Regions from separate parts of the Faecalibacterium tardum genome, predicted to be linked through region 1. Evidence: a T-box and tRNA genes for the amino acid it is inferred to sense, from the RefSeq annotation. Region 1 holds a T-box; the other holds one or more tRNA genes.
What was found. The T-box of region 1 lies ahead of tyrS (tyrosine--tRNA ligase). A T-box ahead of a tRNA ligase gene usually reads a tRNA of that ligase, here a tRNA-Tyr.
Positions count from the first base shown of each region.

Region 2: it has a tRNA-Tyr gene. The T-box ahead of tyrS (tyrosine--tRNA ligase) is inferred to sense a tRNA for this amino acid. The anticodon was not compared.

Region 1 covers NZ_JBBMEO010000002.1:139,335-144,034, forward strand. Annotated here, with positions in the region: gene WMO44_RS02905 (CapA family protein) at 1-124, shown strand, start outside; gene WMO44_RS02910 (ACT domain-containing protein) at 180-647, shown strand; gene WMO44_RS02915 (PTS sugar transporter subunit IIA) at 749-1,318, shown strand; gene tyrS (tyrosine--tRNA ligase) at 1,375-2,595, opposite strand; T-box leader at 2,660-2,914, opposite strand; gene recN (DNA repair protein RecN) at 3,173-4,700, opposite strand, start outside.
Region 2 covers NZ_JBBMEO010000011.1:14,004-18,703, reverse strand. Annotated here, with positions in the region: gene WMO44_RS08370 (plasmid recombination protein) at 239-1,504, shown strand; gene WMO44_RS08365 (hypothetical protein) at 1,522-1,698, shown strand; gene WMO44_RS08360 (DUF6061 family protein) at 1,797-2,048, opposite strand; tRNA gene WMO44_RS08355 (tRNA-Tyr) at 2,201-2,285, opposite strand; gene WMO44_RS08350 (sugar transferase) at 2,491-3,162, shown strand; gene ilvD (dihydroxy-acid dehydratase) at 3,209-4,700, opposite strand, start outside.

The DNA.
Region 1 (4,700 bases):
CGATTACACGCAGGAATTGGCGGCAGCGCATGGTGTGCGGGCAAATTATTCTGATTTCAGCCTTGACAGGATACAAAAAATCGCGCAAAATAATATCAGCACATCCTTTTTAGCACTTACATAAAAATGTGAAATGATTGAGCGTTGTCCGGCAACCCGGGCAGAACGGAGGACTTTTTATGTACGGAGTATCGAAGATCAATATCGAGACCGACCTGATGATGATCAGCGTGCAGGACGTGGCGTTCCGGGGCAACAGCCTGTCCCGCTATCTGGATATCTTTGCAGAAACCGGCGTGGTGGTGGATATGATCAGCCAAAGCACCCCACATGGCACCACTATCGATTTCAGCTTTACCGCATCCAGCAGCGATCTTCCGCTGGTGATGAAAGCAATCTCGGCGGCAAATCTGGACAAGGACGCCAAGGCTTCTCCCCTGATCAGCGTGGGCTACTCCAAGCTGAATCTGTTCGGCGAGGACATGGTCACCAGCTGCGGTGTGGCTGCGCGGGCGCTGAATGCGCTGGCTATGGCCGGTATCGAGGTGCTGCTGATCACCACCAGTGATCTGGATATCTCTCTGCTCGTCCACGCTGAAAACGAGGACGCCGCTTATGAGGCGCTGAAAAAGGCATACGAACTGTAACAGTAATCAACCGGGGCCGAAGGGGCAGTTTCCCTTTCGGCCCTGTTTTTGCGGAATGCGCAGAAACAGGCAAAATTCCCTGCTGAAAGAAGGAAACCGGAATGAAAGACCCCGCAACTCTTGTACATAGCGTCCGGCAGCGGCTGCTGGCACATTTTGAGAAAAGCGCGCCGTTTGCCCCGGAAGCCCCTGCAACGGAAGCTGCGCCTGCGGACGGCGGGCAGTTGCTTTATGCGCCGGTCACCGGACGCATCCGGGCACTGACCCGGATCAAGGACCCGGTGTTCTCCAGCGAGGTGTTGGGCAAGGGCTGCGCCATCGAGCCAAGCTGCGGCGAGGTGGTAGCACCCGCAGACGGCATCGTGAAAAAGATCGCCAAGACTCACCACGCTATCAGCCTGCTGTGCGACAACGGGTTGGAGGTGCTCATTCATGTTGGCATGGACACCGTGGAGCTGAAGGGCAAGGGCTATGAGCTATTTGTACAGGCTGGCGATCATGTGCAGAAGGGACAGCTGCTTTTCCGGTTCGATCTGCAAGCCATCGCAGCGGCAGGCTACACGCTGACCACTCCGGTGATCGTGACAAACAGCAACCGGTTTGCACGGATAGAGCCTTTGCTCTCCGGTCGGGTAACTGCTGGGCAGCAGCTGCTGCGCGTCAAAATGTAAAAAATGGGCCAGAAACGCCTGCGGACGTTTCTGGCCCATAAATTTTATAATGCTTTTTACAGCGTGACCTTGTGGTAGATCTTTTTGCCCTTCTTGATAACGATACCCTTGGCCAGCTGCTCTGCGGTAAAGCTGACGGTAGGAGCGGCGACCTTTTCGCCGTCTGCCAGCACACCGCCCTGCACCACCAGACGGCGAGCCTCGCCGTTGGAAGCAGCCAGACCGGCCTTGACCATCAGGGTCAGGATGCCAATAGCACCGTCCGTCAGGTCAGCCTCGGTCAGCTGGGTGCTGGGCATGTGCTCGGTATCCATTGCGTTGCCACTGAACAGTGCGCGGGCAGCATTCTGAGCCTTTTCGGCCTCTTCCTTGCCATGCACCATGCTGGTCATCTCGTAGGCAAGAATCTCCTTTGCCTCGTTCAGGCGCTGATCCTGCCAGGTGCTCATCTCGTCGATCTGCTCCAGCGGCAGGAAGGTGAGCATACGGATGCACTTCATCACATCGGCATCGCCCACGTTGCGCCAGTACTGGTAGAACTCGAAGGGACTGGTCTTGTTGGGATCCAGCCAGACAGCGTTGCCGGCAGTTTTGCCCATCTTCTTGCCCTGAGAGTCGGTCAGCAGGGTCACGGTCATAGCGTAGGCATCCTTGCCCAGCTTGCGGCGGATCAGCTCGGTGCCGCCCAGCATATTGCTCCACTGGTCGTCGCCGCCGAACTGCATATTGCAGCCGTAGTGCTGGAACATGTAGTAGAAGTCGTAGCTCTGCATGATCATGTAGTTGAACTCTAAGAAGGACAGACCCTTCTCCATACGCTGCTTGTAGCACTCGGCGCGCAGCATATTGTTCACGGAGAAGCAGGCGCCCACCTCGCGCAGCAGCTCAACATAGTTCAGGTCCAACAGCCAGTCGGCGTTGTTCAGCATCAGCGCCTTGCCCTCGGAGAAATCGATAAACTTCTCCATCTGCTTCTTAAAGCAAGCCGCATTATGGGCGATATCGTCCTTGGTCAGCATCTTGCGCATATCGGTACGGCCGGAGGGGTCACCGATCATCGTGGTGCCGCCACCGATCAGAGCGATGGGCTTGTTGCCTGCCAGCTGCAGGCGCTTCATCAGGGTCAGCGCCAGAAAATGGCCGGCGGTCAGGCTGTCAGCGGTGCAGTCAAAGCCAATGTAAAAGGTAGCCTTGCCGTTGTTGATCAGGTCGATGATCTCCTCATCGGTAATCTGAGCTACCAGGCCGCGGGCTTTCAGTTCTTCGTACAGCGTCATGGGAAAAACCTCCTGTTTTTGGGGCAGAGGAAACAAAAAACGCCCTCTGCCAAAATTGAATTTGGCAGAGGGCGAGATAACTTCGCGGTACCACCTCTGTTTGCCGTTTCCTCACGGAAGCGGCCTCACGAGTGCACACCCCAGAGTAGAGTGACACTCCTGCGTCTTTAACGCTCGCACGCGGCACAGCCTACTAGCCTTACGCATTCAGCCTGCAGCTCCGGGAGGTATTTCCCCTGCTGTTCTGTAATCCCTTGCACCGACCGGGACTTCTCTGGACAGAACGCTTCAGGGTACTTGTTCCCTTCATCGCCATTAACAATGCCTACTCTATCACAAGACCGCTGCCTTGTCAAGAGCCGTCTTTTTTTGCAACACGGAAATCAATTTTCCTCTAAAGGCTTCCCCCGGTCGGGGGAAGCTGTCGCCGAAGGTGACTGATGAGGGCGCAGACAAGCAGCAGCTTACGGGTAGTTACCCCTCATCCGGCGCTACGCGCAATCTTCACCCAAAGGGTGAAGGCTTTTACTTCGGGACAAACTTCAAAAGTTGATTTCCATGTTTTTGCAAAAACTGCTCAGTCGCCGTGCTTGCGCTCCTGCAGCATCTCTCGTGCATTGGCGCGGGAAAGCTCGGTAACGTGGTCACCGGAGATCAGACGCGCCAATGCCTCTACGCGGCCGTTTTCGTCCAGCGGATGGATCTCGGTATAGGTGCGCTCGTTAGATACATTCTTCTGGATGAGCAGATGGCAGTCGGCCAGCGCTGCGATCTGCGCCGTATGGGTGATGCACAGGATCTGATGTCCCTGTGCGCTCTGACGCAGTACCTCGCCAATGCGTCCGGCTGCCTTGCCGGACACACCGCTGTCGATCTCATCATAGATCACGGTAGGCACAGCGTCCTTATCGGCCATTGCATTCTTGATAGCAAGGGTGATACGGCTCAGCTCGCCGCCGGACGCGATTTTTGCCAGCGGCTTGGGCGCTTCACCGGGGTTTGTTGAGATGTAGAACTCGATGCTGTCCTGCCCATGGCTGGCCAGCGGGCCGCGGGTGTGCCGCAAGGTCATACGCACACCCGGCATATTCAAAAAGTCCAGCGTGCCGGAAATGCGGGTGTTCAGTTCCTCAAAGGCTTTCAGCCGGGTCTGGGTCAGCACCTCTGCCTTTTCCCGTGCTTTTGCGTAAAGACGCAGCTTTTCTGCTTGCAAGGCATCATAGCGCTGCTGGGAATGCTGGATGTTATCCAGTTCCTCCCGGGCCTTCTGCCCAAAAGCGATCACGTCCTCCACCGTGCTGCCGTACTTGCGCTTCAGCCGATACAAGAGATCCAGCCGCTGCTCTACCTCGTCCAGTTCTGCATCGTTGGTGTCGTAGGCATCCAGCCGCCCGATCAGATCTGCGGCCACATCCTTGGCGTTATAGTATAAGTCCAGCAGCTGCCCGGCGGCGGCTGTAAGCGCGGGGTCCAGCTGCGCGGCAGCGTCCACCGCATTGGAGGCTTCCCCCAGCAGATCCACTGCGCCTGCGGCATCATCACTGCCGGAAAGCAGCGCATAGCTTTGTGCCAGCCGGTCCCGGATGGCAGACGCATTGGACAGCACCTTCCGGCGGTTTTCCAGCGTCTGCTCCTCACCGGCAGTCAGCCCGGCATCCTCGATCTCCTGCACCTGATACTGCAACAGGTCGATCTTGCGCTGTTTTTCGGCCTCATCCGTGATCAGAGCGTCCAGCTCCCGCTTGACCTGCACCAGTTCCCGGTACAGGGTATAGTACTCCTGAAAAACAGTGCAGTTCTGCGCATAATCATCCAGAATGTCCAGATGATGCGCCGGATTGAGCAGACCCACCGAATCGTGCTGGCCGTTGATATTGATCAGACCGCCGCACAGCTCCCGCAGAACGGCTGCCGTGGCCGGCATCCCGTTGATGCGGCAGCTGCTTTTACCCTCGGCGGTGATCTCGCGGCTGAGCAGCAGTGCTTCCGAGCGCTCGTAGCCGGACTGTTCAAGCTTATCCAGCACAGCAGGCGGCACCTGCTCAAAGGCGGCGCGGATCACCGCCTTTGCAGCCCCGGTGCGCACCAAGTCCTTAGAGGTGCGG
Region 2 (4,700 bases), on a different contig from region 1:
CTTGCTGGCGCAAGACCGTTCGGTCACTTAAAAGCCCCACTGGGGCTTTCATTGCTTCGCAAACGTGAACTCGATTAACTCTCCCGCAGGAGACGTTCCCCCTCGGAGAGTCCTCGAAGAGCCCACTACACTTTGCAGACCATAGGGATGAAAGTGTTATAGTGGGTTATTACACTTCCGAAGAAGTGCATCTCCGTCCCCGTCACCTTCCTCTGAACCCCGAAAGGAGGGATGCCCTTTGGCAAGAAATGATGGTATTGACCGCACCAGTGTCCGAAATCTCGCCGTTTCAGACAAAGCCGTTGGCAACACCCAGCAGCACAACGAGCGCGAAAAGGACAGTTATCGGAACCCCGACATTATCCCCCAGCGCGCTGCATGGAACGTCCACTTCAAAAAGCCAACCGCCCGCTACACTGACCTGTTCGCCCAACTGGAAACCGCTGGTACGATTTCAACGCGCGGCCTGAAGCCGGATGCTACCCACTACTGTGAACTTGTCTTTGATGTCAACTCGGCCTATTTTGACAATCACGGTGGCTACGAGTTCGCCAAGCAGTTCTATGCGGATGCCTACAAAGCTGCTGTGCAAATCGTGGGTGGTGAGCAGTATATCCTCTCGGCTGTCATGCACGCCGATGAGATCAACCGTGCCATGACCGAAGCACTGGGCCGGGAGGTCTACCACTATCATCTCCATGTGGTCTATGTGCCTGTGGTGGAAAAGCAGATCCTCTGGTCGAAACGCTGCCAGGACAAGGCACTGGTCGGCACAGTCAAGGAGACCGTCATGCAGGTCAGCCGAAGCAAGAAGTGGGCTTCCAAGCCCCTGCTGGACGATGCCGGAAAGCCTGTCCTGCAAAAGAGCGGCAAGCCAGTCCTGAAGAAGTCGTACAGTGTCCTGCAAGACGATTTCTTCCACTATATGCGCAACGCCGGGTATACGGATGTAGAGCGCGGTGAGCGTGGCAGCACTGAAGAACACCTGACCGTCACCCAGTTCAAAGTCCAGCGGGAGCAGGAGCGACTGGACACTCTGACCGCCCAGATTGACCAGAAAGAGCAGCACCTCACCCAAACCAACAAAACCCTCTCCAAGACCGAAAAGGAACTTGCCGCTGTGCAGAAAAAGGTCACGCTCACAAAAGAAGCCCTCATTCATGCGCGCGATCTGGATTATATTGGTAAGCGCACCTTTCTCGGCAACTATTCGCTGACCGAAGAAGAGTTTTCCAAGCTGAAAAAGCAAGCCGACCACGGCTATATGATGGATGTGGAGAACCGCCGCCTGAAAGAAGAACTTTCCACCGCCAAGAAAGAGGCCGTTCGTTGGAGCAACAAGTACCACGACCTGTGGTACGACGTGAAACCCTATCTGGATGCTCTCCACCGTGCGCCCGAACTGGTGCGTGGCTTTCTGGAAAAGATTCTTGCCCCCAAGCAGGAGCGCACCATGAATGTGCCGCAGCGAAACCGCAAGCGTGGGCAGGATATGGAACTTTGAGTTTCGGAGGATACCACTTGAACAAAAAGAAGAAGTCGAACAAATCCGGCTACCCGGATGAAGCAATCAAAACCCTTGCACGTTGCTTTTATCCCTCCATGGTTGAGTTTTTCAACAGCGAGGAAGGCCAGCGTGAATATGAGGAATGGCTGAAAGAGCAGGAAGCTCTACAAGCCTTGCCTGTTGCAGCATAAAAACAGCAGGACGCTCCCGGTAAAGGGAACGCCCTGCCTTACATAGATGTATCTCGCCGAGGTGTGTCCAGTTGGGCGCACCTCTTATTTTTTTGCCCTTAATCTTCTAGCCCATGGCTCCCGGCTGCATTTTTCAAATATTCCTCCGGGTCACCGTTCAAAATCAAATCGGCATAGCCCAGCGGGTCATTGTAGATGAGATAATCCAGCTCCGACCTCTGCGCCATTGTCACATCCAGCGCATCCTCGACCCCGGTGCAATCAATGGAGATCATTCTCCCATCCCGGAGCAGCAGTTCCACGCAGCCAGTGTCCATGTTGAATTTGCAGACTCTTTCATCGTACTTCATAATCGCATCCTCCAAATCTTGTTATCGGCTTACGGTCTATGACAAGGTATCGGGATTTTGCGCCGTCCACGGGAGCCTTCGTTGTTGTACCCGAAGAAAACGAAAAATCCGAACCCTTCTCCAATCGGAAATAGGTTCGGATTTTTCTTGTTTGGTGGGCGCGGGTGGATTCGAACCACCGAAGCTGAAAGCAGCAGATTTACAGTCTGTCCCCATTGGCCACTCGGGAACACGCCCATATTCAGTTGTTGTGCATCCGTTTGCCGGACGACTTGTTTATTTTAGCATGAGAAAGGGGTTTTGTCAACTACCTTTTTTCACTTTTTCGGCACTTTTTTCAGCATACTTTCTGCCCCCGTCCGCCGCGCTTTATCTGGTTGAATTGCATCCTGTTTTATGTTAAAATAATGTAAAGATTTTACAGGCAGGAGTAGGTCATTGCATGGAGTCAACAATCAGCGCCGCCCCGCAAATTTTTATCGACCGGGAAAAAATGCTGCGCGGCCATCGGCATTACTGGGTGCTGCGGCGTGCACAGGACATCGTATTCTCCCTGCTGGCGCTGATTTTGCTTGCGCCGCTGGCGCTGGTGATCAGTCTTGCCATCGTGCTGGACAGCCCCGGAGACGGAGCCATTTTCCGGCAGCGGCGGGTAGGACGGGACGGCAAGCTGTTCTGGCTGTATAAGTTCCGCACCATGTGCCCGGACGCTGAGAAGCGGCTGAACGAATTGTTGAAGCTGAACCAGATGGACGGCCCGGTGTTCAAGATCAAGGGCGACCCCCGCATTACCCGGGTGGGACGTTTTCTGCGCAAGACCAGTCTGGACGAGCTACCCCAGCTGCTCAACGTGCTGCGGGGCGATATGAGCATCGTGGGACCGCGCCCTGCACTACCCCGGGAGGTAGAGCTGTACAGCGACTACCAGCGCCAGCGACTGTACGTCACCCCCGGGCTGAGCTGCTACTGGCAGATCGCACCCCACCGCAACGAGATGAGTTTTGACGAGTGGGTGGCGCTGGATTTAAAATACATCCAGGAGCGTAGCTTCTGGGTGGACTGGAAGATCATCATCCTCACCGTCCGCGCCATGTTCATGAAATACGGAGAGTGACAAAAGCGCCTGTTGTGCATCCGCACAACAGGCGCTTTCGTTACGTTTATTTCAGCACCGCACCCAGATTTGCACTGGTGACCATGCGGGCGTAGCGGCTCAGCCAGCCGGTCTTGATGTTAGGCTCCGGCGCAACGTACTTTGCCTTGCGCTCAGCCAGCACTGCATCGCTGACCTCCAGCGTGATGGAGGCGTTGGGGATGTCGATAGTGATGGTATCCCCTTCCTCGATCAGGCCGATGGGGCCGCCGGAGGCTGCCTCCGGGCTGACGTGGCCGATGGCGGCACCACGGGAGGCGCCGGAGAAGCGGCCATCGGTGATGAGCGCCACCGTCTTATCCAGCTTCATGCCAGCCAGCGCAGAGGTGGGGTTGAGCATCTCCCGCATGCCCGGGCCGCCCTTGGGGCCTTCGTAGCGGATGACCACCACATCGCCCGGGACGATCTTGCCCGCGTAGATGGCGGCAATGGCTTCCTCCTCGCTGTTGAACACCCGCGCCGGGCCGGAATGCTGCTGCATCTCCGGGGCGACAGCGCTGCGCTTGACAACGCAGCCGTCCGGGGCAATGTTGCCCCACAGGATCTGCAGACCGCCGGTCTCAGAGTAGGGGTTCTCGATGGGACGAATGGCCTTTTCGTTCAGGATATGGGCGCCCTTGATGTTCTCGCCAAGGGTCTTGCCAGTGACGGTGGGCACATCCAAGTCCAGCAGGCCCTTCTTTGCCAGCTCTGCCTGTACTGCCGGAATGCCGCCCGCCGCGTACAGATCCGGCATGTGGGTGGGGCCTGCCGGTGCCAGATGGCACAGGTTGGGGGTCTTGGCGCTGATCTCATTGAACAGCTTCAGGTCGATGGGCACACCGGCCTCGTAGGCGATGGCCAGCAGGTGCAGCACCGTGTTGGTGGAGCAGCCCAGCGCCATATCACAGGTCAGTGCGTTGCGGATGGAGCGCTCGTTGATGATCTGGCGCGCGGTGATGCCCTTGCGCACCATCTCCATCACGGCCATACCGGCGTGCTTTGCCAGCTGCAAACGCTTGGAGTACACAGCCGGGATGGTGCCGTTGCCGGGCAGGGCGATGCCGATGGCCTCGCACAGGCAGTTCATGCTGTTGGCGGTATACATACCGGAGCAGCTGCCGCAGCTGGGGCAGCAGTTGCAGGTGCAATCCTCCAGCTGCTCGTCGGTGATCATACCGGCCTTATAGGCACCTACGGCCTCGAACATCTTGGAAAGGCTCACTTCCTCGCCGCCGTAAGTACCGGCCAGCATGGGACCACCGGAGCAGACCACAGCGGGCACATCCATGCGCACCGCTGCCATCACCATGCCGGGCACGATCTTATCGCAGTTGGGCACCAGCACAAGGCCGTCCAGCTGGTGTGCCATCAGCATGGTCTCCACGCTGTCGCAGATCAGTTCACGGGAGGCCAGAGAGTACTTCATGCCCACATGACCCATGGCGATGCCATCGCATACACCGATGGCGGGGATCAGGATGGGGGTACCGCCGGCCATCTGCACACCGGCCTTGACA